3 regions of the Serratia aquatilis genome follow, and region 3 is predicted to be linked to each of the others. Evidence: riboswitches for the same ligand, from Rfam matches in the RefSeq annotation. Region 3 holds a riboswitch; each other region holds the start of a gene.

What was found. Region 3 has a riboswitch for thiamine pyrophosphate ahead of thiB (thiamine ABC transporter substrate binding subunit). Riboswitches for the same ligand answer to the same signal wherever they lie in the genome.
Region 1: it holds a riboswitch for thiamine pyrophosphate, as region 3 does, so the genes downstream of both, thiM (hydroxyethylthiazole kinase) here and thiB (thiamine ABC transporter substrate binding subunit) in region 3, are expected to answer to the same signal.
Region 2: it holds a riboswitch for thiamine pyrophosphate, as region 3 does, so the genes downstream of both, thiC (phosphomethylpyrimidine synthase ThiC) here and thiB (thiamine ABC transporter substrate binding subunit) in region 3, are expected to answer to the same signal.

The regions. Positions count from the first base shown of each region.
Region 1 covers NZ_CP173186.1:1,626,728-1,631,524, reverse strand. The annotation lists gene SAQUA_RS07350 (LysR family transcriptional regulator) at 1-908, shown strand, start outside; gene thiD (bifunctional hydroxymethylpyrimidine kinase/phosphomethylpyrimidine kinase) at 979-1,779, opposite strand; gene thiM (hydroxyethylthiazole kinase) at 1,776-2,570, opposite strand; TPP riboswitch at 2,607-2,701, opposite strand; gene SAQUA_RS07335 (YiiX family permuted papain-like enzyme) at 2,936-3,565, shown strand; gene SAQUA_RS07330 (AAA family ATPase) at 3,706-4,797, opposite strand, start outside.
Region 2 covers NZ_CP173186.1:392,437-397,233, reverse strand. The annotation lists gene nfi (deoxyribonuclease V) at 1-450, opposite strand, end outside; gene hemE (uroporphyrinogen decarboxylase) at 468-1,532, opposite strand; gene nudC (NAD(+) diphosphatase) at 1,569-2,336, opposite strand; gene rsd (sigma D regulator) at 2,434-2,949, shown strand; TPP riboswitch at 3,170-3,292, shown strand; gene thiC (phosphomethylpyrimidine synthase ThiC) at 3,514-4,797, shown strand, end outside.
Region 3 covers NZ_CP173186.1:4,320,373-4,325,169, reverse strand. The annotation lists gene thiP (thiamine/thiamine pyrophosphate ABC transporter permease ThiP) at 1-1,164, opposite strand, end outside; gene thiB (thiamine ABC transporter substrate binding subunit) at 1,140-2,126, opposite strand; TPP riboswitch at 2,184-2,314, opposite strand; gene sgrR (HTH-type transcriptional regulator SgrR) at 2,352-4,013, opposite strand; gene SAQUA_RS19495 (MFS transporter) at 4,338-4,797, shown strand, end outside.

The DNA.
Region 1 (4,797 bases), 2.7 Mb from region 3:
GAATTAAAGCATTTGTTAAAATAGCTCAAACTGGTTGTTTCACCAAGGCTGCGCACATGTTGAACATTACGCAGTCCGCTTTAACAAGAAGAATTAAAAAACTGGAAGAGAACTTGGGGAAACCCTTATTTGAGCGCACCACGCGTAAAGTGACCCTGACGCGAACAGGTGAAAAACTATTGCCTAACGCCAAGAATCTTATAGATATTTTTGAAAGCTCATTATTAAACATTGAGGAGTTGGCAACCTATCAGACGGGAACCATCACTCTTTCTTGTGTGCCGACGGCCACGTTCTATTTTCTTCCCGATGTTATTAAAACCTTTAACGCGAAGTATCCAAACATCAGCATCCGCATACTTGAGCATAGCGCCTATGATTGTCTCGAAACGGTGTTAAGCGGTGACGCCGATTTTGGTATTAATATGAACAACGTCACAAACGCCAACATCGAGTTCACCCCGCTGGTCAGCGAACCGTTTGTGGTGGCTTGCCGCCGCGATCACCCGCTCAGCCAGCAGAAACTGGTATCTTGGCAGGAACTATTAAAACATAAGTTAATTGGTGTACGGCGCTCCAGCGGAAACCGTCTGCTAATTGAAGGCGAGTTATTGAAAATAGGCCTGCAGCCTGAATGGTTCTATGAGGTGCGGCATTTATCCACCTCGCTGGGGTTGGTGGAGGCCGGATTAGGGATTGCAGCGTTACCCAGCCTGGCCATGCCAAAACACGATCATCCAATCCTGGTCAGCAAACCGTTGGTAGAACCGGTGATCCGGCGCACATTAGGATTGGTAAAGCGCCGGGATTCACCGTTATCCCCGGCAGCAAACAGTTTTGTTGAATTGCTCCTAACGCTTTGGAATCAGGAAGAACATCACCCGTGGTCTGAGCGCTTCCACCTCTAGGAGGTGCCATTGAAGGTTGTTCGGGGCAAACAACCTTAAGAGCAACCGCCTTGGGTAGATCGGCAATCTGTTACCACCAGGCATGAAAATGGTGCACCGGGCCGATCCCCTGCCCGACTTCCAGACTGTCTGCCTGCTGTAAGGCATGCTGCAGATAGTCCTTGGCTACCGCTATGGTTTCTGCCCAGGAGCCATAGCGTGGACGCAAAGCAGCCAACGCAGCCGATAAGGTACAACCGGTACCATGTGTATGCCGAGTCACCACACGAGGCGTACTGAAACGCTGCTCAATACCGGCCATGAATAGCCAGTCTGGGCTTTCCTCTTCGCTAAGATGCCCCCCTTTCATTAAGACCGCCTGGCAACCCATTGCCAACAGTGCCTGCCCCTGCTCGCGCATTTGCCGTTCATTTTCTGCCGGCTCGCAGCCGAGCAAAGCGGCAGCCTCCGGCAGGTTAGGTGTAATGATCGAAACCAGAGGCAACAGTTCGTGACGGATCGATTCCACCGCTTGCGGTGCCAGCAACGCATCGCCACTTTTCGCCAACATTACCGTGTCCAATACCACATAGGGCAACGAGTAATGACGCAGCCGTTCAGCTACGACCCCTACGATATCGGCATTGGCCAACATCCCTATCTTGGCGCTGTCGATACGAACATCACTGAGTACCGAATCAAGTTGGGCAGCAACAAATGCCGGATCGATATGATATACCGACTGCACACCACGGGTGTTTTGCGCCACCAAAGCGGTGATCACACTGGTGCCGTAAGCAGCCAAGGCAGAGAAGGCTTTCAGGTCCGCCTGAATTCCAGCCCCGCCACTTGGGTCAGTACCGGCGATAGTTAAGGCATTAATCCGCTTCATTGCAGCTCCTCCGCACACAGATGGTAAAGCGCATCCAGAAATACTGCGGTAAAGCTGCCAGGGCCATGACAGCTGGCCGTTGCTCTTTCACCGCACAGTGCCATTACGCGGCAGGCGGTCGCCACATTGTCCAACCGCTCACCGGGAAGACTACAAAAAGCCGTTACCACCGCTGAAAGCGCACAGCCCGTTCCAACCACACGCGTCATCAGGGGATCGCCGCCGGTTACAGCCCAATCGCGTTCACCATCGGTGACGTAATCCACCGCCCCGGTCACCGCCACTATCGCCCCGCTGCTGCGCGCCAGTGCTCGCGCAGCCGGTAATGCCGCCAGCGAATCATCCCGGCTATCCACGCCACGGCCGCTGGCTTGCAGGCCACTCAAGGCCATCACTTCCGAGGCATTGCCACGGATTGCCGCTGGCTTCATGGCAAGCAGGTGCTGTGCAAAGCGAGTTCGATACTCCAGACCACCTACGGCAACCGGATCCAGCACCCAGGGCTTTCCCGCCTGATTAGCGGCTTCCACAGCGGCAAGCATGGCTTCGGCCCGTGGCTGATGCAGCGTACCGATATTAATCAGCAAAGCATCGGCCACACGGCTGAACTGCTCGGCCTCCTGGGGCTCCACCACCATGGCAGGGGAAGCCCCCAATGCCAGCAGCACATTGGCGGTAAGTTCTTGTACTACTTCATTGGTCAGGCAATGAATTAACGGGGAATGGCTTTTAAACAGGCTAAAGCAGGCAGCGGCACGGTTGCCGGGTAACACATCAGGTCGAGTGAACATATTGCTCCCAACCGGCGTTCAAGAAGGTGGGTACCGGTTGAGATACCGAGACTTCCCTACGCTGGTATAATCCAGATCAGGTAATACGGGTAATTTCTCAGCCGATTGCATCGGCACCCCGAGTCATTGAAAAATCATTAATTTTTGTTGGTTAACTAGCCAACGCCGATCAGGATAATCGCCAAACCTAGTGCTGTAAACTCATATCGGGATGAAAGGCAAGAATGCTAAAACAAGTGCCCCGAACCAATACGGGTATAGAAGTCGCGACTCATCAACAATTCTTAAAAAACTATCCAGGGACTTCACCGCCACTTCACACTCGGTGTTTAGATTAAGGTCCTTCTACTTCGAGGGATTGAATCATGATATTAAGCAAACGCCTGTGGGTTATCCTCTTTCTCACCATTGGTTTGATGACCGGGCTGGTCACCCAGGCGCGGGATCTGCCCACGGTGCAGGAAGGCGATATCATTTTCCACACTTCCCGTTCGGTACAGAGCCTGGCAATACAACAAGCCACCGGCTCGCGTTACAGCCATATGGGGATCATCCTGCTGCGTGACGGTAAGCCCTACGTTTTCGAGGCGGCGGCAACGGTTAAGTACACCCCCCTGGCAAGCTGGATAGATCGTGGGGAAAAAAAACAGTTTGTCGTTAAACGCCTGAAAAATGCCGAGCGAATAATGACGCCATCCGCACAGCTAAAAATACGCCAGCAGGCCAAGAACTTTGCTGACAAACCTTACGACATACGGTTTTCCTGGTCGGATGAAAGGCTGTACTGCTCAGAGCTGGTGTGGAAGATGTACGATCGGGCACTGGGGATAAAGATCGGTGAGCTGCAAAAAGTTCGCGAGTTCAATCTTAACGCGCCTGCCGTGAAACAAAAGTTGGGGGAACGGTATGGAACGCTGATCCCGTGGGATGCGTCGGTTATTTCACCAAAGGCGATGTTTGAATCACCGCTGTTGGTCACGGTGATAGCCAATTAATGTGAGAGTCAGTCCCCCATACACAGGGATAGGGGACTGACCTCTACCTATTAACTCTGGCACCTGACAACACTCCCTCGCCCTTCAGGAAAGGGTGAGGGGAAAATATCGATTACAAAAAACCAACACGACTCACGGAGCTAGATGGCGTCCTGCACCCGCAACTCCACCTCATGCGCCTCGTCCGCCTGTGGGATCTCCAATTTACTCAGCATCCGCGCCATCGCCTCAACAGGTACGCTGTATTCCCGTTCGGCATTCTGCCGCTGCCACTGGGCGTAGGGCACTTCCAAGTAAACAATCTTCACCCTGGCACCATAGGCGGTAAACAGTTCAACCAACTGGCTACGCAACTGCCGGGTAATATTGGTGGCATTCCAGACAAAAGGTTCGCCCCGTCGTAACAGCGCCTTAGCCTGTAATTTGGCCTGTTGCACCACCCAGCCGGTCGCGTTTTTATCGGTAGGAGACAACCGGTGTTGGCGGCGAATATTGTCCAGGCTGATAACCTCACACCCAGCGGCATGCTGCGCGATATAGCGATCTTTCCCCATTCCCGGCAGCGCACAGAGCAGCGTCACTTCACTCTGAAATTGCTGATAGGGAACAAAATCTACGCTCGCCAGTGGGTGCGTCAGGTAATGGTAACGCTGGCTATCGCTAGCAAAAGGACGCGCTTGTCCCCAGCATTGCTGCTCCTGACAAAACAGTTCGAACAGCTCAATGTTATCCAGCAGGCCGTTCTGGTCTTCGCAGTCGCGGCCCATCACGTCAGCGCGTGCCAACAACGCCAGCAACCGCGTGTCCAGCCGTAAGGCGGCTAATAACAGCGCCCGCTCCGGCGTTGGCCGCCCCATGATCCACAACGGTAAACCATGAAAGCGCACCAAAGCCGCAACCTGTTCACGTAGCTGAAACGGCGTAACAATATCCCGATACAAAATCGTGCGCGTGGTCAGTTCACCACGCTTAGCATGATTGGGTGATGTCACCGAACCATCGTCTGCGACTCGCGTGGTGCTACGTTTTTCGACATCATGCAGCAATGCGGCAGCCCAGACCAGTTCCTGCTGTTGCTCTGGCAACGTCAAAAATTGCGCAGACTCGGTCAGTGCCGCCAGCACGCGCTGGGTATGAATTGCCACATCGCCCTCCGCATGATGGCGGGGATCTTGCGGCACCGTGTGCATGTCAGCCACCCAGCGGAATTTAGCCGCCAGCCTGCTCCACTG
Region 2 (4,797 bases), 1.5 Mb from region 3:
CAGGGCACCAACTGCGGAATCCAATGGGGGAAACTTACCGCACAGGCGCTGCTTCGCGACACCAATGGTTGGCACATTCACCAGCAAGCCAAAATGGCTGGCAACCCCTAAACGCCTTGGGTGCGAGATACCGTGCCCATCGACAAAAACCAGGTCGGGCTTAAGTTGCAGTTGCTCCCAAGCGGCAAGCAACGCAGGATACTCGCGAAACGACAGAAAGCCTGGGATATAAGGCATGACCGTATTAATACGCGCTATGCGATATTCCACGAGTTCCAGTGAAGGGTAGCGCAAGATAGCAATAGCGGCACGCGTTACCGAGCCCTCCTGCTCAAATCCAACATCTGCACCGGCAATATATGCTGGCGGATTTTGCAAAAAATCATCCTCACGGATGATTTCCCCAGCACGCTGTTGTTGTTCCTTACGCAGAGCCTGTGTGTCTATCACTGCGTCTCCCCACTGGTTCAACGATGGTATTTAGCCGAAAGCGCGTGGACTGCTTCAACAAATGCGCCAGCATGTTCCGGTGGCACATCCTGGTGGATACCGTGCCCAAGGTTAAAGACGTGCCCCTCACCATGGCCAAAACCAGCCAGGATAGTTTCCACTTCCTGCTCGATGCGTTGCGGTGAGGCATACAGCATGGAAGGGTCCATATTGCCTTGCAACGCAACCTTATCACCGACACGGCGCCGCGCATCAGCAATGTCGGTTGTCCAATCCAGGCCCAGTGCATCACAACCCGTGGCCGCCATTGCCTCCAGCCATTGGCCTCCCCCTTTGGTGAACAGAGTCACCGGCACACGGTGCCCATCGTTTTCACGCTGCAAACCATCAACGATTTTATGCATATAGTGCAGAGAGAACTCGCGGTAATCACGCCCCGTCAGCACACCGCCCCAGGTATCAAACACCATCACGGACTGCGCTCCAGCGCGGATCTGGGCATTGAGATAAAGAATGACACTGTCAGCCAGCTTGTCCAGCAACAGATGCAACGTTTGTGGCTCGGCATACATCATTTTTTTCAGCTTGGTGAACGCCTTACTGCTGCCCCCCTCGACCATATAGGTGGCCAATGTCCACGGACTGCCGGAGAAACCGATCAGCGGCACTTCCCCTTTGAGTTCGCGACGAATGGTGCGGACAGCATTCATCACATAACCGAGTTCATCTTCCGGATCGAACAGCGGCAGTTTTTCAACATCTGCCCGGCAGGTGATAGGAGAAGAAAAACGCGGCCCTTCACCCGCCTCAAAGTAGAGCCCAAGCCCCATGGCATCAGGAATGGTGAGAATGTCCGAGAACAGAATCGCGGCATCCAGTGCATAGCGGCGCAGCGGTTGTAATGTCACTTCGCAGGCCAGATCGGCGTTTTTGCACAATGACATGAAATCACCGGCTTGCGCACGGGTAGCCTTGTACTCCGGCAAGTAACGACCGGCCTGGCGCATCATCCATACAGGGGTAATATCCACCGGCTGGCGCAACAAGGCGCGCAGGTAGCGATCGTTCTTCAACTCATTCATTATTGGGCTCCCTTGATAATCTGCCGCCATTGTACCTTATTCCGCACGGCACAGCGCCACCGTGTCCTCTATCAGACGGCGCGCCACAGTACCCGGCGGCGGCAGCATCGGCAGTTGATCATAACGATACCAACCCGCATTAAGTAACTCTTTCGGATCGTGACGCAATTCACCGCTGTGATAATCAGCCATGAACGCCATCATCAATGAATGAGGAAACGGCCAAGGTTGGGAGGTCACATAACGTAGATTAGTGATAGCGATATTGCTCTCTTCCATAACCTCACGCGCCACGGCCTGCTCTAGGGTTTCCCCGACTTCGACGAACCCGGCCAGCACCGTATGTATCCCGCCACGATGGCGAACATGTTGCGCCAGCAGGATCTCGTCATGGCGACGAATGGCGACAATCACGCAGGGCGCAATCTGTGGGTAATAACGTTCACGGCAGTTATTACACAGGCAAGCGCTCTCAGTGCGGCTGAGATGCATTTCATGTCCACAATAACCGCAAAACCGGTGCGAACGGTAAAAATCCGCCAATTGCACACCGCGCCCGGCAAGCTGGAACAGATCACGATCGAGATCGAGCAGTTGCCTCACCGATCCCATATCTCTTGGCATTGGTTTGCGGACCAGCCAGACCTTTGCGCCGTCCCATTCGCCAATCTGACGAGCCAACTGGCCCTGTAGTGAAAATGATGCGGAAGAACCAAACGGCAGTTCACCATTTGGTAACCAAATTTTGCTTTCATGGCTGATGATCCACCAGCCATTTTCGTTACCCGTTAATGCAAGTTCCATATGTTGTTGCACAACCTCTGCTTCACTGGCAATCTAGGGATGGTCTTGTTACATTTTAATAACTTACTGTTTTTTTCTATTACTTACGGAGTCAACTATGCTCAACCGACTGGAAAGCCTGACTCAACGCGTTGGTGGCAGTAATGAGTTAGTCGATCAATGGCTACAAGCACGCAAACAGTTGCTGATTGCCTATTGCGCATTGGTCGGCATCAAACCCAATAAAGAAAAGCATACCCCGCTGAATGAAAAAGCGCTGGATAACTTTTGCTATCATCTGGTGGATTATCTCTCTGCCGGGCATTTTCACATCTATGGCAAAATTATCAAACAAGTGGAAGGTTCTACCAGCCCTAAAATGGCCCTGACCACCAAGTTCTACCCCAAGTTACAGGCTAATACCGAAAGCGTCATGGCGTTTCACGATCGCTTTAGTGAAATTGAGTTCGATAAAAATATGCGGCAGGAACTCAATCAAGCCTTGTCAGAAGTCGGCGAGGTGTTGGCTTCACGTTTTGCACTGGAAGACCAGTTAATTCAGCTAGCAGCGGAAACCTGGCAACAGGGTAATCCCGACGCAGCCAATACAGGAACGGTGCAACATCCAGCCTGATTTAAGCCTTGCCCCTCATTTTTCACACCGCAACACGGCTGCAGAGTGAAAGATGAGGGGCAAGCTTGTAGTTTTTATTCTCCCTTCTATACCCAAGTTACTTCGAGTTGCAGGTAGGCGGCAACCGAGAGATTCCCCAGGCGCTTGGTAAACCAAGTGACTGAGGTGAGTAAAGGCAGCCAACCCCCCTATAACTTGAAGGGCGACGTGTATATACTGGGTGCTCTTGTCGGAGTGCCTAGCGTTGATTTTCCATTAAATCGGCCAGGCTGAGACCGTTAATTCGGGATCCGCGGAACCTGATCGGGTTAAGACCCGCGAAGGAAACAAGAGTAATCCATACCCGTCATGCTTGACGTTGCAGGTGCGTTGGCTTTCCTCGCTCACCCAGTCACGTACTATCTGTACGCTCCCGGGGCTCGCTGCGTTGCCGCCTTCCTGCAACGCCAATTATTTAGGGTATGCCGCCACTGGCAACAGACCTGCCTTAGGCTACCACCATTACTCCCTCCGAGCTCCAGACAAGCAATTTTCCGAACATCACCACACTGATAGGAATTTGCTATGTCTAATGTAAATAAAACCCGTGTCCGTAAACAACGACGTGATGAAGCGCAGTCTTTCATTGCTTCTCTGCAAGGTGTGACCTTCCCCAACTCCCATCGTATTTATCTTTCTGGCTCTCGAAGCGACATTCAGGTCCCAATGCGGGAAATTCAACTCAGTCCGACGCTGATCGGCGGCAGTAAAGATAACCCGCAATATGAACAGAATGAGGCCATTCCGGTATATGACACCGCAGGTCCTTATGGCGACCGGCAAGAAACGCTGGATGTTCACCGGGGCCTGAAAAAGATACGTGCGGGCTGGATCGCTGAACGTGCGGATACGCAAACGTTAGCCGACGTCAGTTCTGGTTTCACTCAACAGCGGCTGGCGGATGAGGGACTGGATCATCTGCGTTTTGAACACCTGCCGCAGCCGTGTAAAGCCCTGGCGGGTAAATGCGTAACACAATTGCACTACGCACGTGCCGGTATTATTACGCCGGAGATGGAATTCATCGCCATCCGCGAAAATATGGGCCGTGAACGCGTTCGCAGTGAGGTTCTGCGCCAGCAGCACCCAGGTCAAAACTGGGGAGCCAACCTGCCTGAAAATATCACGCCGGAATTTGTACGCCAGGAAGTGGCGGCTGGCCGTGCCATCATCCCCGCCAATATTAACCACCCAGAATCTGAGCCGATGATTATTGGCCGCAATTTCCTGGTCAAGGTGAATGCCAATATCGGCAACTCAGCGGTTAGCTCCTCGATTGAAGAAGAAGTGGAAAAGTTGGTGTGGTCGACTCGCTGGGGCGCAGACACGGTGATGGACCTCTCCACTGGCCGTTATATCCATGAAACGCGCGAGTGGATCCTGCGTAACAGCCCGGTGCCGATTGGCACGGTGCCCATCTATCAGGCGCTGGAAAAAGTGAACGGTGTGGCAGAAAACCTAACCTGGGAAATGTTCCGCGATACCCTGTTGGAACAGGCCGAGCAAGGCGTGGATTATTTCACTATCCATGCAGGGGTGCTGCTGCGTTATGTGCCGATGACCGCCAAACGTCTGACCGGCATCGTGTCACGGGGCGGTTCAATCATGGCAAAATGGTGCCTATCACATCACCAGGAAAACTTCCTCTATCAACATTTCCGTGAGATCTGCGAAATTTGCGCTGCTTACGATGTTGCACTGTCGCTCGGTGATGGGTTGCGTCCTGGCTCTATTCAGGATGCCAATGATGAAGCGCAATTTGCCGAATTACGTACCTTGGGCGAATTGACCCAAATAGCCTGGGAATAT
Region 3 (4,797 bases):
GGTCGCCAGCACGATACCCGGCATCGCCAGGATCACCATGCCACTCAGTTCCAACGATTGCCCCCAGGCGTTTTTTTGCCGCAGTTTCAGTTCCCTGCTGCTCCATAACAGCATCATAGTCAATAGGATACACAGCAAGCCTGCGCAGACCGCAATGCGTAACGAAATGAACAGCGCCTGCCACAGGGCTTGCTGTTGCAGCACAGTAACCAGGGTTTGGTTGGCTCCATCGATGATGATGGCTAGCAGCGGAGGTAACAGTAGCAATAGCGCTGCGGCTATTAGCAGCATGTCACAACCACGTTGCCAGAAGTTGTCCTGGGGATTGCGCCAGTGCTGGGCGTGGGTATAGCCGACAGGGAGTGCCTGGCTCAAACGTTGGCTAAGCACCACCAGCCCCAAACAACAGCCCAGTTGGATCAATGCCAGTAGCGCCCCCCGGCTGAGATCGTAGTCGTAACTCAATGCCTGATAGATAGCTAACTCAATCGTCGTGGCTCGTGGCCCGCCCCCCAATGAAAGCACGGTAGCGAAACTGGCAAAACAGAGCATGAAAACCAATGCGCCACTGGGCAGGATCTGGCGGCGCAGTGCTGGCCACTCCACAAAACGGAACTGTTGCCAATCGTTCATTCCCAATTGCGCCGCCAGTTGGCGTTGTTCGGTAGGAATGTTCTCCAACGTTTGCAATAACAAACGGGTGGCCAGCGGCAGGTTAAAGAATAAATGGGCTAGCAGAATACCTTGCAGACCATAAGGAGAGAAACTGTAGTTAACGCCTAACCAGCCGCAGAGCGTTGCCAGCCAACCTTGTTTACCATAAACACTGAGTATGCCAAATACCGCTACCAGAACGGGGAGCACCAATGTCATGGCGCACAGGCGCAACAGCAAATCGCGGCCGGGGAAACGCCGACGATAAAGTGCTCTTGCAAGCCAGATGGCGGGAAAAACAGAAATCAAGGCAGACAGGAACGCCTGCCAGAAGGTAAATCGCACCACGTGCCACAAATAAGCGTCTTGCCACAGGCTATGCCAATCGATGCCTGGGGCATGCCGCCATAGTGAACCCATGGCGGCCACAGCGATAATGCCGATCAGGCTGGCGGCAATCAGCCCTGGCCAGAGCCATGAAGGGATCAGTGGCTGACGGCGGTTTGCCATGCCCGTACCCAGTTGCTACGTTGCTGCGCGACTTCTTCTGAACTGAATTCTAATGCTTTTTGCGGCTGAGTTAATTGTTCGAAGCCAGCAGGCAGCGGCATTTTGATTACCGGATACATCCAACTACCGGTGGGAATAGTGTTCTGGAAGGCCGGTGAAACCATAAACTCCATGAAACGCTCTGCCAGTTCAGGCTGCTTGCTGGTCTTTAGCTTTCCTGCCACTTCAACCTGCAAATAGTGCCCTTCACTGAAATTCGCCGACTTATAGTTGTCTTTTTTCTCTTCTATCAGGTGGTAGGCGGGGGAGGTGGTATAGCTCAGCACCATGTCACCTTCACCTTTCAGGAATAGGCTGTAAGCATCGCTCCATCCTTTGGTCACGGTAACGGTTTTTTTCGCCAGTTTTTGCCAGGCAAGCGGTGCTTGATCACCATACACTTTCTGCACCCAGAGCAGCAGGCCAAGCCCAGGCGTACTGGTGCGCGGATCCTGATAGATGATCTTCCAGGGCTGATCGCTATCGACCAGCTCCTTCAGGCTTTTCGGCGGGTTTTTCAGTTTGTCCTGGTTATAGACGAAGGCAAAGTAGCCATAGTCAAAGGGCACAAAAGTTTTGTTCTGCCAGCCACCCGGTATAGTGAGCTTACTGGTATCGATGTTACTTTCAGCGAATAGGTCGGTTTGTTGTGCGGCATGTAGCAGGTTATTGTCCAGCCCAAGAACCACGTCGGCTGGGCTGTTTTTGCCTTCCATTCTCAGGCGGTTGAGTAACGAAACGCCATCTTCCAATGCAACGAATTTCAATTCACAGTCGCATTCAGCCTCGAAGGCTTTCTTCACCGCGGCACCAGGGCCCCAGTCGGCGGCGAAAGCATCATAGGTATAGACAGTCAGCGTTGGTTTTGCCAGGACTGGCATGGCGGCTAGTAGTAATAGACAGGACAGGTATTTTTTGACCACTTTGCACTCCTGAAGAATAAGGGGCAAAGGTATCTGAGGGCATGTGTAAAAGATAATCAACTTGCCATGCTCAAATCCCTCCGCCGGTATTGACCGGATCAGGTTCGACGGGTGTGTTCTCAGCGGAAAAACAGGATCCGTTTGGTCTTATACCAAGATCGTTGCTTTCCGCACCCCGTTGAGACGCTGGCATTATAAAGGCTAAGTTGTGCTAATCATAGGCGATTATGTTTCAGGTGGTATCAACCAGGCAGATTTGAAATCAAACCAGCCGAGGGTGTTCATTCGAACTCCGCGCATACTGCGTTGACCGTGCAGTTGTAACCAGTGATGAAACAATGGGTGTAACTGATGACAACTGACCAGACGTTGACAAAACTCTGCCATCGGCAGGCGATTTTCCCGCCACAGCGCAGCATCCTGCGTAATATCCTCACTCAGGCAGTGCTGGATCAGCGGTAATTCATACAGTGTGGCAAACAGCGAAAACTCCAGTGGCAGCGTGAAATTAGCGCTACCAAGCCACAAATCGCTTTTCGCCTCACCTTTGTGCCAGGCATCATAGCTAATGATTTGCACGTTAAGCTTGATACCGTGTTCGGCCAAAAGGGAGCCCATGGCTTGCTGGATCGCATGGAACTCGGAGTGCTCGCTGAAAAACGTCAGCGTAAGTTCGCTCAAACCTACGGGTTTGGGCTGCTGCCCTAATGCACGGTTATGCAGCCAGCGTGGAAGAATGCCGTAAGCCGGTGCCCAGTAGCGCTGATATAGCGGGCCAGCATGGCTCAACAGTGCTATCGGATTGATCAGTTCGCATAGCCAACTGCGGATCTCTGGAGCTGCCGCCAGCGTTGAGCGTTGATCAAACAACAGGAAATAGCAGCCTTCTTCCAGGCGGCTTTCCAACTCATTTTTGCCGGTATCGTCCCCCTGCAATTGTACGCCGGAGTGCACTAACTCCTCACTCACCTCCGGCAATACCCAGATGTTCACTTCGTCAATCAGAGCGCGATAGCCAAAGTAGTCATCAAAGGCGTGGATTTTCATCTGGCTATGATGGTTGCGTATGACTCGATAAGGGCCGGTGCCGATCGGATGGCGGGCAAAGTCAGGCAGACTTTGCCACTCGCGTGGCAGGATCATGGCATGCACGCTACCCAATAGCCACGGTAGCCAATAATCAGGGGTATGCAAATGTACATCGATAACGTGTGGCGTTGGCGAGACAACCTTATCTATATGTGCAAACAGGGATTGTGGGATCAGACGGTTCAGCGACTGGGTCACATCCTCCATTTCCATTTCACGCCCATGGTGAAAACGGATTGCCGGGCGAAGATAAAAACGCCAATGGAGAGGAGTGATAGCTTGCCAGTGGTGTGAAAGATCGGAAACGAGTTCCCCATTTTCCTCGTTTACGCGCGTCAGGCCGTTGAATATCTGTCTGGCCAGGTGCGTTTCTGAACGGCGTAGTGCCGAACCGGGTAACAGGTTGTACAACTGGCGATAGTAGAGAACCCGGAGGATATGCTTTCCCAAGCGGAAACTACGGCCTAACTGAGAGAGTAGCATCTGGCGTACCGCATTTTTATCCCCGACCAGTTGTACAAGCTGGTCGATGCGATCCTGTTCCAGTAACTCTTCGGCCCACTGTTGTTGCAATGCAATACCGGTGTAATGGAATTTTAAGTGTGAACGTTTCCCGCGCCCGGACTCACCCTGCCAAGTCAGCCAACCTTGCTGCTGCATGGCTCCCAAAAGCGAGCGCACATGGCGACGCGAACAACTGAGCATTTCTGCCAACTCCTGCAGCGTGGTTTCGGTTGGCATACCGTGGCAGTGCTGCCATAGGCGAATGAACTGCTGTTGCAAACGTGAGGTGGGCATAAAAGAGGAACTCTCTGGCATAATTCGTCAATTTATCTTTCCTTATATTACGCCGATAATTCTTGCAGTTGAAATGGTGCAGAGGTCTTTTCTTATTTGTTCAATCCTTTGTTCAAGCCGCAGCCTTGTTGGTTGCCCCTTGAAAACCCATTGGGTAGATGAGTACAGCTTCGCTCTGTTTCAATAAAAAGTGTTTCTGAGTAATGGTGCTTTTCACCAGCCAGTGGGGTAACCCGCTGGCATTTTTATCTGTAACAGTTGCTTTCTTCTGTCATTTTCCTTCTGTAGCATAAGCGTTTTCGTTTTCTGGTCAGGGATGCTGGTATGAATTTCGCACGCAGTTTGCCACGCCGTTTTAACCCCGTTTTTACCGCTTTCCTGATGATTGCTTTCCTTACCGGCATTGCCGGGGCATTGCAGGCGCCGACGCTAAGCCTGTTTTTGACCACGGAAGTAAAGGTCCGCCCGCTGTGGGTTGGGATGTTTTATACCGTCAATGCGGTCGCCGGGATTATTGTCAGTTTTCTGCTGGCGAAACGATCCGATACCCGTGGTGATCGGCGTAAACTTATTCTGCTTTGTTGCATTATGGCCGTGGGTAATAGCCTGCTGTTTGCTTTCAACCGGGATTATCTGACGTTGATAACGGCGGGAGTATTACTGGCGTCGATAGCCAATACCGCCATGCCGCAAATTTTTGCCTTGGCGCGCGAGTATGCGGACAGTTCAGCGCGTGAAGTGGTGATGTTCAGTTCCGTGATGCGTGCTCAACTCTCGCTGGCCT